3 regions of the Pedobacter hiemivivus genome follow, and region 2 is predicted to be linked to each of the others. Evidence: riboswitches for the same ligand, from Rfam matches in the RefSeq annotation. Region 2 holds a riboswitch; each other region holds the start of a gene.

Region 1 (8,184 bases), on a different contig from region 2:
TTCAACCAGTACAAGCAGCTCAGGTGGAATCTCCTGATAAACCTCTAGCATTCCGGCATTGACAATTCCCATATCCAGCCCAGCCTGGATGGCATGGTATAAAAATGCAGAGTGCATCGCCTCTCTAACTGTGTTATTCCCTCTAAAAGAGAAGGAAATATTAGATACCCCACCGCTTACTTTTGCGTAAGGCAGATTTTCCTTAATCCAGCGGGTCGCATTTATAAAATCTACCGCATAGTTATTGTGTTCCTCCAGACCGGTCGCAACCGTTAGGATGTTTGGATCAAAAATAATGTCTTGCGGTGGAAAGCCGATTTCATCTACTAAAATATCGTATGACCTTTTACAGATCTCTTTTCTTCTTTCAAAATTATCAGCCTGTCCCTGCTCATCAAAAGCCATTACTACTACGGCAGCACCGTAAGTCATAATTTTGCGGGCACTCTCTTTAAATTTCTCTTCTCCTTCTTTAAGCGAGATCGAGTTTACAATTCCTTTTCCCTGCAAGCATTTTAATCCAGCCTCAATTACAGTCCATTTCGAAGAATCGACCATGATTGGTAGTTTAGAAATATCAGGTTCAGAAGCAATCAGGTTCAGGAATTTCGTCATCGAAGCTTCCGAATCGATCATCCCCTCATCCATGTTCACATCTATTACCTGTGCTCCACCTTCAACCTGTTGACGGGCAACGGTTAAGGCCGCTTCAAAATCTCCACCCAGAATTAGTTTAGAGAATTTTGGCGATCCGGTAATGTTGGTACGCTCACCAATGTTTACGAAAATGCTTTCAGGTGTAATGGTAACCGGCTCCAATCCACTTAAACGCATATAAGGTTTAATATGTGGGATTTTACGAGGGGCTACATTTTTTGCTTTCGCAGCAATACATCCGATATGATCTGGAGTAGTACCACAGCAGCCGCCAACTATGTTCACAAAGCCATGCTGGATAAAATCTCCTACCAGATGAGCCGTTTCGTGCGGCATTTCATCGTAGGCACCAAACTCGTTTGGCAACCCTGCGTTTGGATAAGCCGAAACGTAACAAGGGGCTTTTGCCGAAAGTTCTTCAATGTGCGGTCTCATGTCTTTAGCCCCCAATGCACAGTTAAACCCGATGCTTAATGGGTTTGCGTGGATCACCGAATTTAGGAATGCTTCAGCGGTTTGTCCGCTTAAAGTCCTTCCCGAGGCGTCGGTAATGGTGCCTGAGATCATGATCTCTATTTTACGGCCAATTTCTGTCTCATACTTTTTAATAGAAGATATGGCAGCTTTGGCATTTAAAGTATCAAAAATGGTTTCAATTAACAGTAGATCCGCGCCTCCATCAACCAATCCGCGAACCTGCTGATCATAAGCATCAACCAGCTCATCGAAGGTAATGGCCCTAAAACCAGGATCATTTACATCTGGAGAGATAGACAAGGTTCTGTTGGTTGGCCCTACAGCCCCGGCAACAAAACATTTACGGTCGGGGTTGGCCGCCATAAATTCATTTGCCGCTTCTTTAGCAATTTTAGCGCCTTCAAAGCTCATCTCATAATCCAGTTCTTCCATCTGGTAATCAGCCAGTGAAATACGCTGTGTGCTAAAAGTGTTGGTCTCAATGATATCAGTACCGGCCTTTAGGTATTCGGTATGTATCGCTTTAATGATGTCGGGACGGGTTAAGTTTAGTAAGTCGTTGTTCCCTTTTACATCACATGGGTGATTTTTGAAGCGCTCGCCTCTAAAATCTTCTTCAGTCAAAACGTATCGCTGTATCATAGTGCCCATCGCACCATCAATAATTAGGATCCGTTTTTCTAATTCTTCTCTAATGTTCATTTAACAAAAAATCATATGAGCAGGTAATAAGCTATTTTTGATAGAGGCGAAAGCCTAAACAAGTGCCGAACTCATTACATACAAAGCTTATTCGGAATTCAGGTGTTGTACGAATTCAACTTATCTTTCCGGAATCAATGGTTCGGTTCCAGTAGAATTTAGCACCTTGTAAGCACAGGTTGCCAAGACTTCGCAGGGTCTAATCCCTCCGTCTTTCTCTATAAGCCTTACAAAGGTGCAACAAAGAAAAATCATTTCCAAAAAAACAGAGGGTAAAGCATATAAAATTGTATGAATCCTTCTGTTTGTTGTTGGAAATAGAATTATATTCTGTATTTCAGTAGTTTATTTAAGATTATTGTTGTTGTGGTACTTAGCTTTGGTAACGTACAATGCCTGCGTATTTCCTCTGATAGATCTTATTTTTCCGTGCTTTTCTTCATCCTCCTTATACCATGTAATTTGAACAGGACCGATTGATTTCAGGCTTTCTTGGATCTCGCCCCTGTCAAATACATTGTTGTACTTGATAGAGATGTCGCCAATTGATTTAAACGTGCCCTTAGGTTCACGCATATCAAATACGTTATTGTAATTGATGGCCATTTTTCCAATAGATTTTAAGCTGCCTTTTGGGTCATGCATATCAAACGTGCCGTAATAGTCAAATGCGATTCCATCTATTGATTTGATCTTTCCAGCCTTAATTTTATCAAAATTATCATAGTAGGTAACTTTTAAATTTCCTAGGTTTTTTAAGCCACGTACAGGATTATCCTCAAAGTCATCCCATTGGTTTGGTCTGCTTCTTTTTAAAGGTTCAATAAAGGCAATTTCTCCTTTAGGGCTAATGCCGATAATGAAAGTGTTATAAGTTAGTTCAACTTCTTGGACTCCCTTTTTATAATCTTCGATTGTGAATTTGGCGCTAAGAAATTCTTGGGCTTTGCCTGCCAGGCCAATGCATAGCATTAAGCTTAGGATAAGTAGTTTTTTGTAATTCATTTGTGTAGGTGTGTTTTGTGGCAGTACCTAACACTGCCGGTGCTAATGTAATCGTTTTTTATATTGTGCAGTATTCGCTAGTGTAATTATTTAGCTAGATAGCGCAGGAGGAACACATAAAAAGATGATAACAACGAAGCCCCCTGATTTTAGGTCAGGGGGCTTCGTTGTTATATAAAGAAGTATTATCTTCTGTCTCCGAATATTCTTAGCAAGTAAATGAAGATGTTTAAGAAGTCAAGATAAAGTGATAAAGCACCCATGATAGCCAATTTTTTAGTATCAGCATCTTGCATCTGTGCACCACTTTCTTCTAAACCAGCACCTATTCTTTTCAGTTTTTGAACGTCGTAAGCAGTTAAGGCCGTAAAGATAGCGATACCGATAAAGGCCATGAACAAGCTAAAGTTTGCACTTTGAATGAACATATTTACCACACTGGCAATCACTAGGCCTACTACACCGATCATTAAGATTGGGCCAAATTTACTTAAATCCACATTGGTAGTATAGCCCATTACGGCCATGATACCGAAGATACCGGCAGCACCAATAAAGCAGCTCAATACCGAACCGGAGGTGTATGCTAGTAGAATAAAGCTTAAGCTTACCCCCGTTAATACAGAATAAAGGATGAAAACGCCTACTAATGCCCCAAAAGAAAGACGGTTAAGGCCGGCGCTCATCAATAAAACCAACCCAAGTGGTGAAAGCATTGCTACCCAACCTAACATACCCATTTTACCAGTTTCCTGATTGATCAGGTAAGTCATCATTTCAGGTGTGCTCGACATATAGTAAGCCGCAAAGCTTGATAAGCTTAATGCTACAAACATCCATAAGAACACATTAGCAAAGAATTTCTTAGCCACTCCAGCCGTTGTCTTTTCTACAAAAACAGATTGTTGTGACCAGTCGTAATTATTTTTGTTATCCATTTGTTTTTAATTTATTTAAAGGTACTAATTGTTTCTATCATACAAAAGCTATGCCCCAAGCCTTTTTGTCAGGGTTTCTTCAACTTTTTTAAAGAATTGAAGTGGTTTTAAGGTGCGCCATGCCAAATCGTCAAGCTGTCCACCAAAGTTAATGTAGTAGTCAATGTTATTGCTTTTGAACTCATTGATGACGTGTTCCTGGAAGTTAATCCCGGTAATCCAACCATCTTCGACTTCCTGAAACCACTCTTCATAATAGCTGTCTTCATCAGAAGCATGGTAGTTCAACACGTTTTCGCCAATAAGGATGAATTTGTTGATGCCTTCATCCATCATCAGTTCCAGAATTTCACGTTTTAAAAGCATAATGTCATTGCCAATAGCATCGTTCCACTCGCCCATAAACTCAATGATCGCGAAGTTTCTATCATAGTCCACATACAATACTTTCAGGTATAAAGTACCCGACCCAAAATCATCCCATTGTGGATGAATGAGGTAGTTGTATAGCTGCTTGTCAAAATAAAACTCCGAATACTCTGTGTTGTAAAAGGGCGAACGCTCATCCTCTGCTGCTATATAATCATCCCTCCAAAGATAATAAGGTTCTATTTCGTGCATATGCTTGTTTGCAGTTATTTGTTATCATTTGCTCTACTGGCTTCGACAGCTTTGCGAACGCTTCCGTAACGCAATAGTAACTCTGCGGCATGGTCGTAATCGATGTGTAGTTCGTCCATTACCATTTGCGTACCCCTGTCAACCAGTTTATGGTTGGTTAACTGCATATCCACCATTTTATTGCCTTTTACCCGGCCCAATCTGATCATTACCGTGGTACTCAGCATATTTAAAACCAGCTTTTGTGCTGTGCCAGATTTCATACGGGTTGATCCGGTTAAAAACTCGGGGCCAACCACCACTTCTACTGGGAAATCGCTTTCGGCAGCGATAGGGCCACCTTCATTACATACGATACATCCGGTAAGGATTCCTTTGCTACGAGCCGTGTTTAAGCCTGATACGACATAAGGTGTCGTGCCCGAAGCTGCCAGTCCTATTAATGAATCTTTAGCATTGATGTTGTACTCTTGAAGGTCTATCCATGCCTGATCAACATCATCCTCTGCGTTTTCAACAGCTTTTCTAATCGCGGTATCGCCACCAGCAATAATGCCAACTACCCAGTCAAAAGGAACGCCAAATGTTGGTGGACATTCTGATGCATCAACCACACCTAAACGGCCGCTTGTACCTGCTCCAATGTAAAATAATCTACCCCCATCAGCCATTCGCTCTGCTACTGCGGTTGCTAATTTCTCTATTTGCGGGATCGCTTTTTCTACAGCCTGTGGAACAAGTTTATCTTCTTCGTTAATGCCTTTCAGAATTTCAAGTACCGACATTTGGTCGATATCGTGGTACTTTGACTCTTGCTCGGTTACTCTTATCATATTTTCTCTATGTATTTTTATCTCGTTTTATGGCTATACTCAGCCATCCATTCTTTTTTACTCGTAATTGTATTGAAAGGATAGATTTATAAAATTCGTTATTTTCTTGTTAAACAAGAAATTTAAGCGCAAAAACCATATAATTTATACCTAATTCTGAACCTTCTGTAATAATTCCATCAAAAAGCTAAACAATTGCAAATGAACATAGTTTAATTTATTATTTGACTGGGTAATTTTATAACTTTACGCAGCGTTTATCTATGAAAAAGAATACCCATTTTAATGTCTTAATCGCCCTTACTTATTCGACTACGTTAATCGTAGGAATGTTTTTGGGCTATAAATTTTTGAAGGATCAAGGGTATCAGTTTCAAAAGCCAGTAACGTTTGCCAATAACAATACTGAAAAAGTAGATGAAATCATTCATATCATCAATAAAAACTATGTTGATGAAGTTAACGCCGACTCATTAAATCACTTACCTATCGATAGCCTGCTGCATCAACTGGATCCACATAGTATGTACCTTCCTGCAGTTGAGGCTAATGAATTGACCGAAGCGTTAGAGGGAAATTTTGAGGGGATCGGTATTGAATATTATATTCTGAACGATACTTTGTTGGTCACCAATGTGGTAAAAGATGGCCCGGCTTTTAATGCAGGGATTAAGCAAGGGGATAAAATCCTGAAAATAGATACGGTTATGGTGAGTGGTAAAGCCTTGCCAAGGGAACAGATGATTGGACGGATCAGGGGTAAAAAGGGCACTGCCGTGAAGTTGACTATCGTTCATCCTAAAGATACGCAGCAGGTGGTTTTTTTTGTTAACCGTAGTCGTGTGAAAGTGAGTAGTATCGATGCTGCCTACCTGTTAAACCCAGAAACGGCGTATATCAGGATCAGTAAGTTCGGAGCAGATACAGACAAAGATTTTATAGAAGCCATAAAAACACTGAAGTCAAAAGGTATGAAAAAGCTGATTCTTGACTTGCGAGATAACGGAGGTGGTTACCTGAGTGCTGCTACTGGTTTGGCCAACCAAATTTTGCAAGAGAACAAGTTGATTGTATATACAGAAGGAAAGCATGAGCCTCGTACAGACTATACCACTTCGGGTGGGGGAGAGTTTGAACAAGGTAAGCTAGCTGTCCTGATTAATGAAAACTCAGCTTCTGCGAGCGAGATTCTTGCGGGTGCGGTACAGGACTGGGGTAGAGGGGTGATCATCGGTCGCCGGTCTTTTGGTAAAGGGCTAGTGCAGGAACAATTTCCTTTTGGTGACGGCTCTGCTTTAAACCTGACCATAGCGCGTTATTACACGCCTTTGGGTAGAAGTATCCAGAAATCGTATAAAAAGGGTTATACGGCCTATAAGAATGAAATTGACGACCGTTTTAACGATGGTGAGCTGACTACTGATAATATATATAGTGCAAAAGATACGGTAAAGAATAAAAGCCTTACCAGAGGGGGGATTCAGCCTGATATTTATGTAAAGTTAGATACCATGGGGTACAATAGGTTTTACAGTAAGCTAATTTCTAAAAAGATATTGTTTGACTTTGTGTATGATGTCTTGGCCAATAGGTATAATGCGAGTTACTTAGATCAAAATATGTCTGCATTCTCCATCAGTGATGTTGACTATAGAGATTTAGTAAAGTATATCCAGAATAGGGATGTGGTGATAGATCAAAAGCAGTTGAGCGCTTCAAAAGCACTCATTTGTAATGAAATCAAACTGCTTTTATACAAGTATCACTTAGGTGATGCCGGTTATTATAAGGCATTAAACCTAAGTGATCCTATGGTTAAGCAAGCTGTTACCAGCTTGCAGTAAAACTCTTTTTATTTCTGTCTGAAATAGATTTGAATTGGCACTCCGCTAAAATCAAAGTTCTCACGTAGCTTATTCTCAATGAAACGTTTATACGGTTCTTTAATGTATTGAGGGAGGTTACAGAAGAAGGCGAACATCGGAGATGTACCATTGATCTGAGTGATGTATTTGATTTTAATGTATTTTCCTTTCAATGCAGGAGGTGGGTATTTTTCAATGATTGGCAACATCACATCATTTAATTTTGATGTAGGGATCTTCTTGCCTCTGTTCTTAAATACCTCAAGAGCGGCTTCAATAGCCTGGAATATACGTTGTTTGTTGACAACCGAAGTGAAGATGATAGGGATATCAGTAAACGGTTGTAGTTTTTGGCGGATCTGATCTTCAAAAACATTTACTGTTTTGCTGTTCTTCTCTACTAAATCCCACTTGTTAACTAAGATAACGATACCTTTCTTGTTTTTCTCTGCCAGGTGGAAAATGTTCACGTCCTGCGATTCCAAACCTTCCGTAGCATCAATCATTAATATCACTACATCGGCTTCTTCGAGCGCCTTAATTGTACGCATTACGGAGTAAAATTCTATGTTTTCTTTTACTTTGGTTTTTTTACGCAAACCGGCAGTATCAATAAACATAAACTCGTGACCGAATTGATTGTAGTGGATATGGATCGAATCCCTTGTAGTACCTGCAATAGGGGTTACAATATTTCTTTCTTTACCAATTAGTGCGTTGATTAAAGAGGATTTACCAACATTTGGTCTTCCTACAATAGTCAGCTTAGGTAATGCATTTTCTTCCTCAGGGAGATCTTCGAAGTGTTTGATCACCTCGTCTAATAAATCTCCAGTTCCTGATCCAGTCATAGACGATATGGGATGGATCTCTCCAAGACCAAAGCTGTAAAATACAGCAGCCTCATTTTGTAACTGGGTATTGTCTACCTTATTTACAACAATGTATACTGGTTTTTTACTGCGTCTCAGCAATTGAGCAATCTCATCATCCAGATCGGTAATGCCTGTAGTTACATCAACCATAAACAAAAGCACAGTGGCTTCTTCTATGGCAATAACTACTTGCTCGCGGATGGCAGCTTCA
Region 2 (8,184 bases):
TTGTTAAAATAAGAATTCAGGTATTACCTGTTTGCTAAAGGTGTCCAAGTATGGGCACCTTTTTTGTTTCTAACAATCATTAGGCTATCGCTATTGAATACTAATGTTATATTTCACAGCGACTTTTAAATACGGATAGGTTCTGGTTACCCGTTCGTTGCTTTTATAATTTTCCCTTAAGACAAAATATCCGGGTTCAGTGCAAAAAGAAAGATTATGGAGAAACCGATATCTCAACTCGCCAGAAAGACTTTGTAAGAAAAAGCTGGATGTATTTCCATTCCAGGTATAAAAGAACCCGTTGTTATAGGTCATGCCATAAAAGAAAATATTATTGATATTGATTTCAGCATTGGCATTAAAGCCAAACCCGGAGCAATAATCGTAGTTTCTACGGTTGAATATATACTTCTCGGGAATGGCTGCCAGCAATATTGGGCCAACACCTACGGAAGTATTCATCCTGTTTTTACGTTTTACACCAAATTCTGAGTATAAACTGAATTTAATACTTTGTCCGCTGTAAGAAAAAGCTTGATTAAAAATGTAGTCGTAATTAGCAGTCAGGACTATGATATGTCTGGAGTAGTTGCTTCTACCAACCGGCCATCCTTTGATGGAACCAAAAAGGTTGATTGAGTTTACAAAAGTGCTATCGTCTTTTCCAACCTCCGCATTAACGGTGATGGTGCTAAAGGGGATTTTATAATTCTCGAAGGGACTACCATATAATAATTTGATACGGCCATATCCTCTAAAGCGGGTATTTCGATCGTTCATGTTAAAATTCCTTAGACCTGCATCGATCTCTAAATCTATTTTTGAAGAATCCATATCCATTGGGTCTGGTATTTTCCCCCATTTTCCGTCCAGGAGTCGGTTAAATCCATTGCCTGGATTAATCAATAGGGCCATGGTTTCATTAACCTGCCTTCTGAAACCTCTACTGCGGTTATTAATTAATTTTCCCGCCAGGCGGTGAACCATTTCGCCAATAATAGCGCCACCGAAAGAGGTATTTAGGAAGTCGTTTGTTGATGGTGCCTGATTTTCTCCGAAAGTCTCCCAAATGTAACTGCCCGCAACTGTAGCTGGAATGGATTGCCAAAAGCTGTAGCCGTTAGAGCGGAAAGTATTAAAAAATATGCTGCCATGAGCGGGGTGGCTCAATTGATTGGTGGCAAATCCATCAATGTCGCATGCCCAGCTGCTGGGCCTTAAGTTATTCCCCATGCTTTTGAAGCTGATTTTAGCAAAGTCAGCATTATCTATATGTCTGTCGTAGATCCATGGTAGTACTTCTGTAGCTGAGAGTAGCAACGCGGCACGGGCAAACCTTTTTTGAACAGGGTTTTCTGTGATTGGCCCTCTGGCTAGAGAATCTCTATGATAATGTTGATTATAAAATGAAATTTGAGCAAAAATAGGGGCAGAAATACATAGAAAAATGAGGAGCAGTATCGTTTTGAAATGAAGGTTCCCTATCATGGTCAAGCAACAAGTATTGCAAAAATTGTAACACCCGAATGCGCAGTTTGTTTGTTCAATATTGGAACATCTGTGACCCTAAAATATTTTATTTCTGTAGCTGTTATAGTTTATCAAAGCTGCATAGATTTGTAAGAAACAAATAAGGAGATGATGGAAGTTATAAAAAGTACCGATCAAGATATAGACGCGATATTTGAATTGTATGATGCCGCTACGGCGTACCAAAAAGTAGTTGGATCAATCAATTGGTTGGGATTTGAAAGGGCTATGGTAGCACAGACAATCAAAGATGACCTTCAGTGGCAGATTGTTGTAGATGGGGAGATGGCCTGTGTATTTACTTTAACTTTAAGTGATCCTCTGATTTGGGAAGAAAAAGATAAAGACCCTGCAGTATATATACACCGCATTGCTACCAATCCTAAATTTAGAGGAATGCATTTTGTAAAGCATATCGTAGGATGGGTTAAAAATTATGCAGTGGAAAAGCAAAAATCCTATATCAGAATGGATACAGGAGCAGGGAATGAGAAGCTGAATAATTATTATGTGAGCTGTGGTTTCACTTACCTCGGCGTAACAAAATTAACCAATACTGTTGGTTTGCCTTTGCACTATGCGAAAGGAACATTCAGTTTATTTGAGATTAAGTTGAACTAGCGACGCTTTTTCAGAAGCTAGTCTTCGTCTTCTTCCAGATAGATTTCGTGCACTAAAAATTTTACGTGTTTTAAAGGTTCTAAAAGCTCGGTAATGTCTTCTGAATCGATATGGTAAATCGTTTCACCAGCGTCAGGGATTTCGGAGTTGGGGACTAGCTCGAAAAATTTAACGGGTAAGTCGGTCACCAGCTCAACCAATTTGATATAATCTACACCATTGTCTTTCCAATCCTTAAGGATTTGTGCGTTAAATTGGACGTAAGGATTTTTGTTTTCATCTTCCATGGTAAGTAGTAGCTGGTATTATGAATTGAAAAGTTCAATGATCTTATTGTAAGATAAGTCGGTGTAATCGTCGATGTATAAATTACAAGGAGGTAGTTCTTCTTTGGTATGAGAGCTAAGTACGCCAACCACACGCATTCCGGCATTTAAGGCCGCTGTGATACCCGAAAAGGAATCTTCAAATACCAGACATTGATCAGGAGTTACACTTAGATTTTCGGCCGACTTCAGGTATACCTCTGGATCTGGCTTGTGTTTTTTCACATCTTCGCTGGCCATGATCGAACCCAGTTTTTCGCGGATGTCAATTTTGCTCAGAATCAATTCCAGGTTGGCATAAGGAGCTGAAGTGGCTACACCTAGTTTTACACCATTTTGCTTTAAATCCGACATAAATTCCACAATCCCCGTGATTGGCTCAACATAAGGCTCGTAAATTTTGCGGAACAATCCCTCTTTTTCCTGTTCCATTTCCAATAGCTCGGCTCCGGCAACGGGACGTTTAAAAAAGTGACTTAAGATATAACTATTGCTTTTACCAAACATGTGTTCGGCAAATTCTTCATCAGTAGGGGCTAAATCTCTTGCGGCAAAAAACTCACGAAAGGCAAGGGAGTGGTAAGGATTTGTGTGGCAAATTACGCCATCCATATCAAATATAACTGCAATCTCATTGTTCATTAGGCAAATTTAACGAAGTTTCTTCGTATTGCAGCATATAAATAAAGCCAGACCATCCAGTCTGGCCTTATTTTGAACAAAACTTAGAGATGTACCATATATCTAAAGTTTTGGCTAAGATAAAATATATTCTACTAAATAAGTAGTATTTATGAAAAAAGTATACTATTTTTGTAGTCTATTACACTTATCCAGAAAGACTGAGGGAAAAGGCCCTTTGAAGTCTTGGCAACCTGTACATTACAAGGTGCTAACTCCTTCCATTTTTAATGGAAAGATAAGATCGTTTCAGCTCAATGCTATCCGGATAAGTGTTATTTATTTAAATAAAACAAGAACGGATATGAGAATCTATTTAGACAATGCAGCCACCACACCATTAAGTAAAGCAGTTTTCCAGGCCATCGAGCCTTATTTTTTTGAAAATTATGGTAATCCTTCCTCCACACATTACCTGGGGCGGCAAACACGTGCTGCCATTGCCCAGTCCCGCACGCTAATTGCTGATATTTTGAACACCAGTCCCGAGCATATTGTATTCACTTCTGGTGGAACAGAGGCCGACAATACTGCAATTTTATCAGGTATCAGGAGTAATGGGATTAAACTGGCCATCACCACACATTTTGAACATCATGCGGTATTAAAGACCTTAAAAGTATTGGAACGTAATGGGGAGATTAGGTTGGTTTATCTAAAACACGATGAAAAAGGAAACCTGTCCATTTCTCACCTTGACCAGTTGTTGGCGGCAAATGAAAGGGCTTTTGTTTCCGTAATGCATGGAAACAATGAAATTGGTAACCTCAATGCTATCGATGAAATCGCGAATGTTTGTAGCCATTATGATGCAATTTTTCATTCCGATACAGTACAAACAATGGGACAATATACCTATGATACACAAAAACTTAAAGCAGATTTTCTGGTCGGTTCAGCGCATAAGTTTCATGGCCCCAAAGGAATAGGTTTTTTGTATAAGCGGTCTAAGGACCCATTGTTATCATTTATAAATGGTGGTGCTCAGGAGCAAGGTCAGCGTAGCGGAACTGAAAATGTAGCGGGTATAGTTGGGTTGGCAAAGGCACTGGAATTGGCGCATAGCAACAGATCTTTCAATGAAAATTACATTAGCAATTTGAAGGAAAGGATGATTTATAAACTCAATAATAAAATTCCTGGGATAAAATTTAATGGAAATTGTAGGGATAAGGCCATAAGTTTATCTACTATTTTAAGTGTATCGGTTCCAGAAAACGAGGTGTCACCCTTGGTATACCTGGACCAACATCGCATTTGTGCTTCTGGAGGCAGTGCCTGCAACAGCAGGTCGGGTAAAGCTTCTCATGTGTTAAGTGCTTTGGGGTCGGAGGCAGATAGTACAACGATCAGGTTCTCATTTAGCCGTTACAATACAACAGAAGAAATAGATTATGCTGCAGATAAGCTGGCTGATCTTTTTACTAAAGAGATTGTTAATGAAATCGCTACTGTCTGGCCATAAAAAAAGGAATTAATATTATCTTTGTATACATTGCAGTTCATGAAGGAAGTATTTGCACAAAAATTGTTAAGCTAAGGAGATGGCAATTGGGTCGACTGAAAGAGACATCATTATTGCATTAAAAGCCGGTGATGAATTTGCTTTCCGCCAAATTTTTGAACTTAATTTCAAAAGACTGGCCAGTTTTTGTTTCCGATTGCTAAAAAATAAAGAGCAGGCAGAAGAGGTAGTGAATGATACCTTACTCAGTGTATGGGTAAATCGTGACAGACTAAATGAAGATTTACCCATTGCACCCTACCTATATACCATTTCCAGAAGACTTGCACTTAACGTATTGCAGAAAATTGCAGTTTCCCAGAAAGCAATTGACCAGTTATGGTTGAACATGGAAAAGGTAAGCAATGATACTGAAGAAGCAGTTTTGCTAGTAGATCTGCAGCGTTTTACAGAGGCCGCCCTGATCCATTTACCGCCCCAGCAGCAACTGATCTTTAGAATGAGTAGATATGAGGGATTAAATTATGATGAAATTGCAGCAAAGCTTAATCTTTCCCGTAATACAGTTAAAAACCATCTTGTAGCAGCATTAAAGACGCTTAAGACACATTTCAACCAATCAGATGTAGCTTATTTTTTGCTCCTGACAGCAGGCTTGTTCAAACGTTAAAAATATTTATTTTCATATCGACTAGTCCTAATTTCGTTTTGCCCTGTAATGCCTAATATAACCCCAATGTAAAGGGAGTGTGAAAAATGGCGGACAAGCAACGTATAATAAATTTACTTCAGCAATTTGCAGATGGAAACATCAGCCAATCGGAGTATGCAGAATTGATTGGTTTTTTTAACCTTAGAGGTCGCGATGAGGATCTTTTTGCTGCAATGGATGGTATCTGGGACAATACCCGTCCAGAGGAAAATTATACAGCCGAAGAAATAGGTTCTTTTTATCAAAACCTCGTCAGCACACCACAATTTAAAGCAGCAAGAAAATCGACAGTAAAAACAATACTATGGCCACGGTTTGCCGTTGCCGCCAGTTTAATAATTGCTTTGTCGGCAGGTATATATTATTTTAATGCGAGTTATTTTGCCAATACACCTTCACGTATAGCCAATACTTCAAAAGACATCCTCCCCGGAAAAAATAGAGCTGTGCTAACACTCGCAAATGGGGAAACACTCCAGCTTAGCGACAATAAAGCCGGTGTAGTCATTGATGCAAGAAAATTAACCTATAACGATGGTACCGATGTAGCTTCTTCAAAACAAGCCCAGGTTGGTAACGGAATTGCCCCAGATAATGAGGTGAAATTAAGTACGCCAAGGGGCGGGACTTATCAGGTGGAATTACCGGATGGGACCAGGGTATGGCTAAATGCCGCTTCATCTCTAAAATTTCCTGTTCAGTTTGGTAAAAAAGAACGTAGGGTATTATTGAATGGAGAAGCGTATTTTGAGGTGGCTAAAAATAAGCAGCATCTTTTTGTAGTAGAAACAAGCAAGCAGGAAGTTAAGGTTCTCGGTACGCATTTTAACATTACAGGTTATGCAGATGATGCAGCTACTAAAACGACACTTTTGGAAGGTGCTGTTCGCGTTACTGACCTTATGGGCAACAGCAGTATTAAGGATGTCGTATTAAATCCCGGACAACAGTCTGTTGTTGCAGGTAAACAATTGAAGGTTTTTGAAGTGGATACTGAAGAAGCCGTAGCCTGGAAAAACGGCACCTTTATTTTTACTGGTCAGACGCTGAAAGAGATCATGAAGCAGGTAGAGCGCTGGTATGATGTAGAAGTGGTGTTTGAAAATAATGAACTTAAAACGCAGGCTTTCAGAGGTACAGTGTCCAGGTTTAAAAATATATCCCAATTGTTAGAAGTATTAGAATCAACAGGATCAGTTCACTTTAAAGTTGAAGGAAGGAGGGTAATCGCTATGCTATAATTTGACTATACTATAGTGAATGCCATAAAAAACCGGGAATGCGGCAAACATCCCCGGCAATAAGTGGTATTCAGATGAGACATATTCACATATAACAACTAAACCACTAAACAACAAATGTAATGAAATTTAAGGATCCAAACAGATCTGGGCATTTTGCCTATATAAATAATTCAGTACTCCGTATTATGAAGCTAATCCTACTTATCATGACCACCTTCTTGCTACAGGTTAGTGCTTCTACCTTCGCACAAAGGATAACTTTTAATAAAAAAGAGGCTTCATTGAAGCAATTGTTCCTGGAAGTGAAGAAGCAGACCGGTTACAATATATTTTGGGAAGAGGGGAAGGTTAACGACAGACAACTAATAGATGCTTCATTCAAGAACACACCATTGGAAGTCGTACTGGATAAAGTATTAACACCACAAAAATTAACTTATAAACTGGTCAATAAAACCATTGTTGTTAAGAAAAAAGAGCCACTATTTTTTGACAAAGTTACCAGCTTTTTTGCGACTGTAAATGTGACAGGTAAAGTTATAGATGCAGAAACCGGTAATGGCATCCCTAAAGTTACCGTTAAGCTTAAAAACTCTAACCGCATGGTTGTCGCCAATGAGCAGGGAACTTTTATGTTTTATGGCCTTAATGATGACGATATATTAATCATATCTGCTGTCGGCTATCTTGCGCAGGAGATGAAAGCTAAAGACGGTATGGTCGTTAAGCTGCTTGCAGCTACTAAAGTTCTGGAAGATGTAATTGTATCTACAGGTTATCAGCAGCTAAAGCAAAAAACTACAACAGGTTCATATTCAGTAATAACGGCTAAAGAAATTGAAGAAACACCAAGTGTAAACTTAATGGAGCGCCTGGAAGGAAAAGTACCAGGTGTAAAGTTTGATCTTAGAAACAATTCAATTCAGATCAGAGGAGTAAGCTCTTATAATGGACGTCCACCGCTGCTTGTTATAGATGGCTTTGTCGCACTAAATCAAAATTTAACCAATATTACATCTGGCACCTTAGATGGAAATCCAAAAAATTCAACCCAGCCAGAAACTTCCGGTAATGCGATCATCAGTACATTTAATCCTTCAGATATAGAGAGCATTACTTTCCTTAAAGATGCTGCAGCAACAGCTATCTGGGGTGCTAATGCCGCAAATGGTGTTATTGTTGTAACAACCAAAAGAGGTAAAAAGGGAACTTCATCTATTAATTTTAGCACGACATTCAGTACCTCGGCACCTGCTAATTTTAAGAACATGACCTCGATGACAAATCAGCAGTATATTGATTTTGAACAGGAACTATTTGATAAAAAATTTATTCTAAATCCTGCATCAGACTGGCGACAGGCACCTGTTTCTGAGGCTCAGCAATTGATGTTTGATGCGAAAAGCGGGAAGATTACAGCTGCTCAAAAAGACGCAGCCTTAAACGTGCTGGCAAATCGTTCAAATACAGATCAGTTAAAAGAGTATTTGCTTCAAAGAGCAGTCTCACAACAACACAATTTATCTTTTTCGGGAGGGGCTGAAAACAGTTCTTATTATGTCTCTGGGAATTATACCAAAGATCAACCCGTATTTAGGAAAAACA
Region 3 (8,184 bases), on a different contig from region 2:
GATTTTACCTGTCAGTATTATGTAAAAGAGCTTCTCTTCAGAAAAGGAAATACATACGTTAAAGAATCTCAATATTTGGCTACATTTGCAACATGACAATTGACGAACTAGAAGCCCATTTTTCAGGAATAGATTTACCCCAGTCACTAGAACTTTATCCAGGCACCAAGCTAAACAATGTAGCCCAGTGCATCGACACTCACATCACCCTATTAAAAATACACGGAAACGTAAGACCCTTCGAATGTTTTTACGACCGTCTCATAAAAATCAAAGAACTTATTGAAAGTCAACATGAATAAACTATCCATCCTCTTTCTCGCCTTACTAATGCCCATTAGCTATCTTTATGCAAATAATGGCAGCAGAGATTTCTACCAAATAAAAGTCTACCATTTAAAAAGTAGCGAGCAAGAGAAAACAGTGGATGATTTTTTAAAAACGGCCTACCTGCCAGCTTTGCATCGCGCCGGAATAACCAATGTAGGTGTTTTTAAGCCCCTGCAAAATACAGACACAAAAGGGACTGAGAATAGTGAAAAACTGATTTATGTTTTTATCCCCTTCAATTCTTACACGCATTTCACTAAGACTGAAAACGCCCTTGAAAAGGACCTCAAATTCAGGAACGAAGGAAAAAGCTACCTGGATGCGCTACACACCGATGCTCCTTACGAAAGAATAGAAAGCATCCTACTTAATGCTTTTGAAGGTAGTCCGAAGTTCAACACACCAAAATTAAGCGCCCCCAAAAAAGATCGTGTTTACGAACTCCGTAGCTACGAAGGTCCAACTGAAAAGCGTTATAAAAACAAAGTTGAGATGTTCAATAAAGGCGGTGAAATCGGTCTCTTCAAAAGACTTAATTTTAACGCTGTCTTTTATGCTGAAGTAGTCTCTGGAAGCAGAATGCCTAACCTTATGTACCTGACAACCTTTGAAAATAAAGCTGACCGTGATGAACACTGGAAAACATTTGGAAAAGACGAATACTGGCTGAAACTGAAATCTATGCCTGAATACCAAAACAATGTATCTAAAAACGATACGCGCTTCCTCACACCAACTGATTACTCCGACATTTAAGAGAGCTAAAATAATACTTTAAAAAGCAAGCATAAAAAAAAGGAACCTACCAAAGTAAGTTCCTTTTTTTTGTGCCCTTTTAATGTTGTACTTTTTTTGTGTTTACACAGTACTCTTTGCTCTTTGTGATCAGAAAAATTATCTTCTCCGAAAGAGCATAGCGTTCTTCGCTTTTTCAGCGAAGCAATGCAGCTCTTGAAGAGAACGGTTATTTTTATTTTTGAGCCTTAGCGAAATTCAACACTATATAAGCCGTTCCACTACCATATTCTACAGGCGTTTTAATCACCATACCATCGCCATTAGCAGATGCGATCACCAATCTATAACCTTCTGTTACATTTTTAGCTTTATCACCTTCATACAGTTTTTTAAATTGGAAAGTATCGTCTTTAGGACTAGCCGACCAATAAATAGTTTGCATTTTAGCACCACATTCACCACCTAATGTATAACTACCATTACCACTATTGGTTAATCTCCAGGTACTACCCACAAAACACTTGTACGATGATTCACCAAACAACGATTTAACAGAAGCTTGTGGAACCCCATCAAATGTAATATCATTTAAAACCCAGTTACCGGTTATGTCACCTCTTCTTACGGGTTGAGTTGTTGCTGCACCTTTTGGCGAGCAGCTTTGCAACACCATTATTGCACTGCAAAAAATGGCTGCTATCAGGAATATTCTTTTCATATCAAGTATTTTTACTTTTTAAATACATAAATCTTGCCAAAACTTCAGCATAATAATTTTTACCTTTAACCTGATCATCGCTTAACGCAATTATTTAGTATTTAACCCCATAATAATGAGAGCAGAAACCTTAGCAATACATGCCGGAAATTTATATAACATCAGCACACAAGATGTTACACCACCGATAAATTTATCTACAACTTTTTTAAGAAATGAAGATGGTGGATATTCTGGTGGACACATGTACAGCAGAGTCAGCAACCCAAACAGATCTGCTCTTGAAAACACTATTGCTGAGTTAGAAAAAGGAGCTGATGCCTGCGCCTTCTCCTCCGGAAATACTGCTGGAATGTCCGTTTTCCAAGCCTTTAAGCCCGGAAGCCATATCATTGCGCCCGACGATATGTATTGGGGCTTTAAAAGACAACTACAGACCATTTTTGCCGACACCTTATCTATTGACTTCATCGACCTCACAGATATTGAATTGATTAAGCAGCACATCAAACCAAATACCGTGATGATCTGGACAGAAACACCATCCAACCCCTTGTTAAAGATCACTGATGTGGCCGCTATAGCCGAAATAAGTAAAGCAAATGGATTGATATTGGCCTGCGATAGCACCTTCGCCTCTCCTTGCCTGCAAAATCCAATTGCGCTGGGTGCCGATATCGTGATGCACTCTTCAACCAAATACATTGGTGGCCATAGTGATGTGCTTGGTGGCGTTTTGATTACCGCTGAGAAAAATGAGTTCTGGGAAAAGATCAGAAACATACAACAGATTGGCGGAGCAGTTCCTTCTCCTTTCGACTGCTTCTTACTGGTTCGAAGTATTAAAACATTGTCCTATAGAATGCGCGGACATTGTGAAAATGGAATGGCACTAGCCCTTTACCTTCAAAATCATCCTGCAGTTGAAACTGTATATTATCCCGGACTACCTACTCACCCTGGACATGAGATTGCAAGGAAACAAATGAGTGGTTTTGGGGGGATGCTATCTATCCTTGTTAGAGGTGGGGCTGCAGAAGCACGTAGAATTGTAAATCAGGTAAAGCTATTTGCACAGGCAACCAGCCTTGGTGGCGTTGAAAGCTTAATAGAGCATCGCGCATCTGTAGAGGGTCCAGACACCAAAACCCCACAGAATTTAATTCGGATCTCCGTAGGCCTTGAGCATATAGACGACCTAATTGCCGATTTCGAGCAAGCTTTAGCAGTGAAACAGTTATAAAACGAACCAAACAAATAACTTTATATCACTAAATATTAGACACTTACAAAGTATTCAGAATTAAATTTTGGATATTTTGTAAGTTACGCCTACATTTGAATTATTATTTAGCGAAAGCTAATCAAGTCAACCTTCTTAATTCAAGGTTTGATTTATAAAGAAGTGGCGAGAGACAGGCTCTTTGACCCACTGGCAACCCTCCCAAAATGGAGAAGGTGCCAATTCCTGACCAGCCGGCATGGTGCCGTTTGGAAAGATAAATTTAAACGTATGAAAACTATTACTTCTAATCTTAATCATTATTGTTGCCCGCCACTTACCATGTGTATGTGCTGTTGCATGCAATAATCATTAAATCTTCCTTTTGCATTTCTTGTAATCCATCCGGAAGGCCCTTTAGGGGTACGCTAAACTACTATATACTTTCATGCCTTTTTATGCCTGTGGGTATCCTCCTAAGAAATTAATTACACCATATAAATTAAACACAATATGTCAGCTTCTCATAAATTTGAAACATTACAAGTACACGCAGGTCAGGTAATCGATCCAACAACCGGTTCCAGAGCTGTACCTATATATCAAACTACTTCTTACGGATTTAAAAGCTCTGAACATGGTGCAAACCTATTTGCCCTGAAGGAGTTTGGAAACATCTACACCCGGATCATGAACCCGACTACGGATGTATTTGAAAAACGTGTAGCAGCCCTTGAAGGTGGTGTAGCAGGCTTAGCAGTAGCATCTGGACAAGCAGCACAATTTATTGCATTAAACAACATTTTAGAAGCTGGCGATAACTTCGTTTCCTCATCTCACTTATATGGTGGTTCTTACAACCAGTTTAAAGTTGGCTTTAAACGCTTAGGTATTGAAGTTAAATTTGCCAATGGCAATGATCCTTCAGATTTTGAAGCTAAAATTGATGCCAATACAAAAGCAATCTTCCTGGAAAGTATAGGTAACCCTGCTTATAGCATCATTGATTTCGAAAAGATATCAGCTATTGCCAACAAACATGATTTGCCTTTAATTGTAGACAATACTTTTGGTTGCGCAGGATACCTGTTTAAACCATTGGAGCATGGTGCACACATTGTAGTTCAATCTGCGACTAAATGGATTGGCGGACATGGAACCAGCATTGGCGGTGTAATCGTAGATGGTGGAAACTACAACTGGGGAAATGGCAAATTCAGTCAATTCACTGAACCATCTGAAGGTTACCATGGATTGGTATTTAATGAGGTGTTTGGAAATGATGGTCCTTTCGGAAATATCCAGTTTATCATTCGTGCCCGTGTAGAAGGTTTAAGAGATTTTGGTCCTGCCATCTCTCCTTTCAACTCCTTCCAACTGCTGCAAGGCTTAGAAACCTTGTCACTACGTGTACAACGTCATGTTGACAATGCACTTGCATTAGCGACCTGGCTTGAAGGCCATGAGGCTGTAAAAAGCGTAAACTACCCAGGCTTGGAAAGCAGTCCATACCATGCCAATGCTAAAAAGTACTTGCAAAATGGCTTTGGTGCTGTATTGTCTTTCGAATTACATGGCGCTAAAGAAAAAGCTACTTTATTGGTCGACAGCCTTAATTTGGTAAGTCATCTGGCCAATGTTGGAGACGCAAAAACACTAATCATACAACCTGCAGCAACTACCCATCAGCAATTAAGCGAAGAAGAACAAATTAGCGCTGGTGTTACCCCTAATCAATTGAGAGTATCTGTTGGTATCGAGCATATCGATGATATCAAAGCCGATTTTGAACAAGCTTTTGCTGCTATAAAAAAATAAGTAATGAGTACAATATCCACATATAATTACACCAAGACCTTTAAGCTTGAAAGTGGCAAGAAGCTCCGTAAGCTTGAAATTGCCTATCAAACTTATGGTAAACTGAATGCCAAAAAGGATAATGTAATTTGGGCCTGCCATGCACTTACTGCCAATTCTGATGTATTGGATTGGTGGAAAGGATTATTTGGCAACAACGCCTTATTTAATCCTGAAGAGCATTTTATCATCTGCGCCAATGTATTGGGCTCGCATTATGGTAGCACCAATCCTTTAAGTGAAAACCCGGTAACGGGATTACCTTATTACCTTTCCTTCCCCGAACTTACGGTGAGGGATCAGGTTTCGGCGCACCGCTTGCTTGCTGCACATTTTGGTATTCAGCACATTAAAGTATTGATAGGTGGCTCTTTGGGCGGACAGCAGGCTGTGGAATGGGCAATTATGGATCAAGGAATCGTTGAGAACCTTATCCTGGTAGCCACAAACGCGGTTCACTCTCCATGGGGTATCGCATTTAATGAAAGTCAGCGCTTAGCCATTAGCACCGACCGTAGTTTTTACGCACAAAAGCCTGATGGTGGTCTAAAAGGATTAAAAGTGGCCAGAAGTATCGCCTTATTGTCATACAGAACTTACGATGCTTATACAGCTACTCAGCTGGAAAGTGTAAATGATAAGACGGGTAACTTTAGAGCTTCTTCTTATCAGAATTACCAGGGAGAAAAGCTTTGCAAGCGCTTTAATGCTTACAGCTACTGGTACCTAAGTAAAGTAATGGATAGCCACAACGTTGGCAGAGGAAGAAACAGCGTAACTGATGCGCTGGCATTGATCAAAGCGAACACGTTGGTGATCGGAATTGATAACGATGTGCTTTTCCCAATCTCTGAACAGGAATTTCTGGCCAAAAACATTTCAGGTGCCGAATTTCATAGCCTTAAATCAGCCTATGGCCATGATGGATTCCTGATAGAAACTGACGCATTGACAAACATCATTGGTAATTTCCTGAAGGAAAGCATCAACAAGAAAATAATTAAATTACATAAAACAGCATAATAATTAGATGAGCAAGAAACTTAAAATTGGTTTATTTGGTTTTGGGGTAGTTGGACAGGGATTACATGACATTATCCGTGGTCAGGATTTGAATCTTGAAATCATTAAAATCGCCATCAAAAACCCTGATAAGAAGCGTACTTTAGATGCGCACCTTTTCACAACCGATCATGATGAACTGTTAAACAACAGTGAGATCAATACAATCGTAGAATTGATAGATGATGCTGAGGTTGCTTATAACATCGTTAAAAGAGCATTAATTAGTGGTAAAAACGTTGTTTCTGCCAATAAAAAAATGATTGCCTCACACCTTGCGGAATTGGTTGAATTACAAGAAAAGCATGATGCTTCCTTACTATATGAAGGTGCAGTATGTGGTAGTATTCCAATTATCCGTAACCTGGAAGAGTATTACGACAATGAGCTGCTTCACGGCATCAGCGGTATATTCAATGGTTCGTCAAACTATATTTTATCCAAAATATTTAATGAGAACATGGAATATAGTGTAGCCTTAAAACAAGCACAGGATCTTGGCTTCGCAGAAACTGACCCGATTATGGATGTTGGTGGATACGATCCTAAATTTAAACTGGCTATTGCAACTGCACATGCTTATGGTTTATTCATCAATCCTGATAAAATTCTTAATGTTGGTATTCAGAACCTTTCTGAGAACGACATCAGGTACGCAAGAGAAAAGAACTTTAAAATTAAATTGGTACCTACTGCACGTAAAATAAGTACTAAACAAGTCGTGACTTATGTATTGCCAAAGTTTGTGAAGTCTGACGATTTCCTTTTCAATGTAGAAAATGAATACAATGGTGTAACTGTTCAGGCTGCCTTTGCCGATAAACAATTCTTTTTTGGAAAAGGAGCTGGTGGCCACCCTACTGGTGCAGCCGTATTGTCGGACATTGCCGCTTTAAGATACGGTTACCGTTATGAATATAAGAAATATCATCAGCACAACGGACTTGTGCATACTGATAATGTAAGCATTGAAGTTTACCTGCGCTATACGCATGAATACACTGTAGAGAAATTACAGATTGAGAACATTGTAGAAAGATTCTCACGTGATGACTACAAATACGTTATTGGAAATGTAAGCTTAAAAAGCTTGATGGCCAACCGTGATTTGTTGGAGCAAAAAGATGTGTTCATTGCCCACACAGGAAAATATACTTATACTGAGCAGCAGATTAAAGCTGTAGCAGATGAAGCCTCACTAGTTAGTTAACTAGTATTTGTTTTGATCATGAAAAGGCCCCAAATTGGGGCCTTTTTTAGTTTATATAGCAGTTCAGATTTCTCTGTTCATATCCCAGTTCTCCAGGTAATCGGCCACACGACGTACAAACGATCCGCCAAGCGCACCATCTACTACCCTATGGTCGTACGATAAAGAAAGGAACATCATGTGTCTGATCGCGATCACATCACCAAATTCTGTTTCCAACACCGCAGGTTTCTTTTTAATTGCACCTACAGCAAGAATAGCCACTTGTGGCTGGTTAATGATTGGCGTCCCCATCACATTACCAAAAGAGCCTACATTGGTTAAAGTAAAAGTACCGTTTTGTGTTTCATCCGGTTTTAACTTAGAATTACGGGCACGATTGGCCAGGTCATTCACAGATTTGGTTAAACCTACCAGGTTCAGCTGATCTGCGTTTTTAATCACCGGTACAATCAGGTTTCCACTTGGTAAAGCAGCTGCCATACCAATATTGATATCTTTTTTCTTGATGATTTGAGTACCTTTTACCGACACATTGATCATTGGAAAATCTTTGATCGCCTTGCTCACCGCTTCTACGAAGATTGGTGTAAAAGTGATCTTCTCATTCTCCCTTTTTTCAAAGTTCTTTTTCACTTTCTCGCGCCACATCACCATATTGGTCACATCAGCTTCTACAAAAGAAGTTACGTGTGGTGAGGTTTGCTTACTCATGGTCATGTGATCGGCAATCAGCTTACGCATCCTGTCCATCTCAATAATCTCGTCACCACCACTTACGCTTGTAGCCGCTTGTGGAGCTGGCGCTTTTACAGGTTGTGCAGCAGCAGATGCCTGCGCTACTGGTGCTGGCGCCGCAGGAGCGGTATTAGTTGCAACAGCAGGAGCTTTTCCACCCTGTTTATTTTGAATATAATTTAATAAATCATCTTTAGTTAAACGTCCATCAGATCCTGTTCCGGCAATACCATCCAGTTCAGCTAAATGAATTCCCTCCTGGGCTGCGATATTCTTCACTAAAGGAGAATAAAAGCGATCTGAGGCATT

The links. Region 2 has a riboswitch for S-adenosylmethionine ahead of FBD94_RS02575 (cysteine desulfurase family protein). Riboswitches for the same ligand answer to the same signal wherever they lie in the genome.
Region 1: linked by a shared signal. The riboswitch ahead of metH (methionine synthase) and the one ahead of FBD94_RS02575 (cysteine desulfurase family protein) in region 2 are both predicted to bind S-adenosylmethionine.
Region 3: linked by a shared signal. The riboswitch ahead of FBD94_RS18495 (O-acetylhomoserine aminocarboxypropyltransferase/cysteine synthase family protein) and the one ahead of FBD94_RS02575 (cysteine desulfurase family protein) in region 2 are both predicted to bind S-adenosylmethionine.

Annotation. Positions count from the first base shown of each region.
Region 1 is NZ_SWDX01000005.1:235,312-243,495, reverse strand. Features, by position in the region: gene metH (methionine synthase) at 1-1,836, opposite strand, end outside; SAM riboswitch class I at 1,954-2,063, opposite strand; gene FBD94_RS14175 (hypothetical protein) at 2,182-2,841, opposite strand; gene FBD94_RS14170 (Bax inhibitor-1/YccA family protein) at 3,027-3,779, opposite strand; gene FBD94_RS14165 (hypothetical protein) at 3,828-4,400, opposite strand; gene murQ (N-acetylmuramic acid 6-phosphate etherase) at 4,415-5,233, opposite strand; gene FBD94_RS14155 (S41 family peptidase) at 5,497-7,077, shown strand; gene der (ribosome biogenesis GTPase Der) at 7,086-8,184, opposite strand, start outside.
Region 2 is NZ_SWDX01000001.1:681,370-689,553, forward strand. Features, by position in the region: gene FBD94_RS02550 (alkaline phosphatase) at 1-12, shown strand, start outside; gene FBD94_RS02555 (DUF3943 domain-containing protein) at 91-1,488, opposite strand; gene FBD94_RS02560 (GNAT family N-acetyltransferase) at 1,639-2,151, shown strand; gene FBD94_RS02565 (hypothetical protein) at 2,169-2,438, opposite strand; gene FBD94_RS02570 (HAD family hydrolase) at 2,457-3,119, opposite strand; SAM riboswitch class I at 3,304-3,403, shown strand; gene FBD94_RS02575 (cysteine desulfurase family protein) at 3,463-4,623, shown strand; gene FBD94_RS02580 (RNA polymerase sigma factor) at 4,703-5,293, shown strand; gene FBD94_RS02585 (FecR family protein) at 5,380-6,576, shown strand; gene FBD94_RS02590 (SusC/RagA family TonB-linked outer membrane protein) at 6,699-8,184, shown strand, end outside.
Region 3 is NZ_SWDX01000007.1:236,833-245,016, reverse strand. Features, by position in the region: gene FBD94_RS26605 (DUF6965 family protein) at 93-302, shown strand; gene FBD94_RS18510 (NIPSNAP family protein) at 295-1,086, shown strand; gene FBD94_RS18505 (lipocalin family protein) at 1,301-1,786, opposite strand; gene FBD94_RS18500 (trans-sulfuration enzyme family protein) at 1,902-3,029, shown strand; SAM riboswitch class I at 3,179-3,292, shown strand; gene FBD94_RS18495 (O-acetylhomoserine aminocarboxypropyltransferase/cysteine synthase family protein) at 3,522-4,826, shown strand; gene FBD94_RS18490 (homoserine O-acetyltransferase family protein) at 4,830-5,888, shown strand; gene FBD94_RS18485 (homoserine dehydrogenase) at 5,896-7,137, shown strand; gene FBD94_RS18480 (dihydrolipoamide acetyltransferase family protein) at 7,201-8,184, opposite strand, start outside.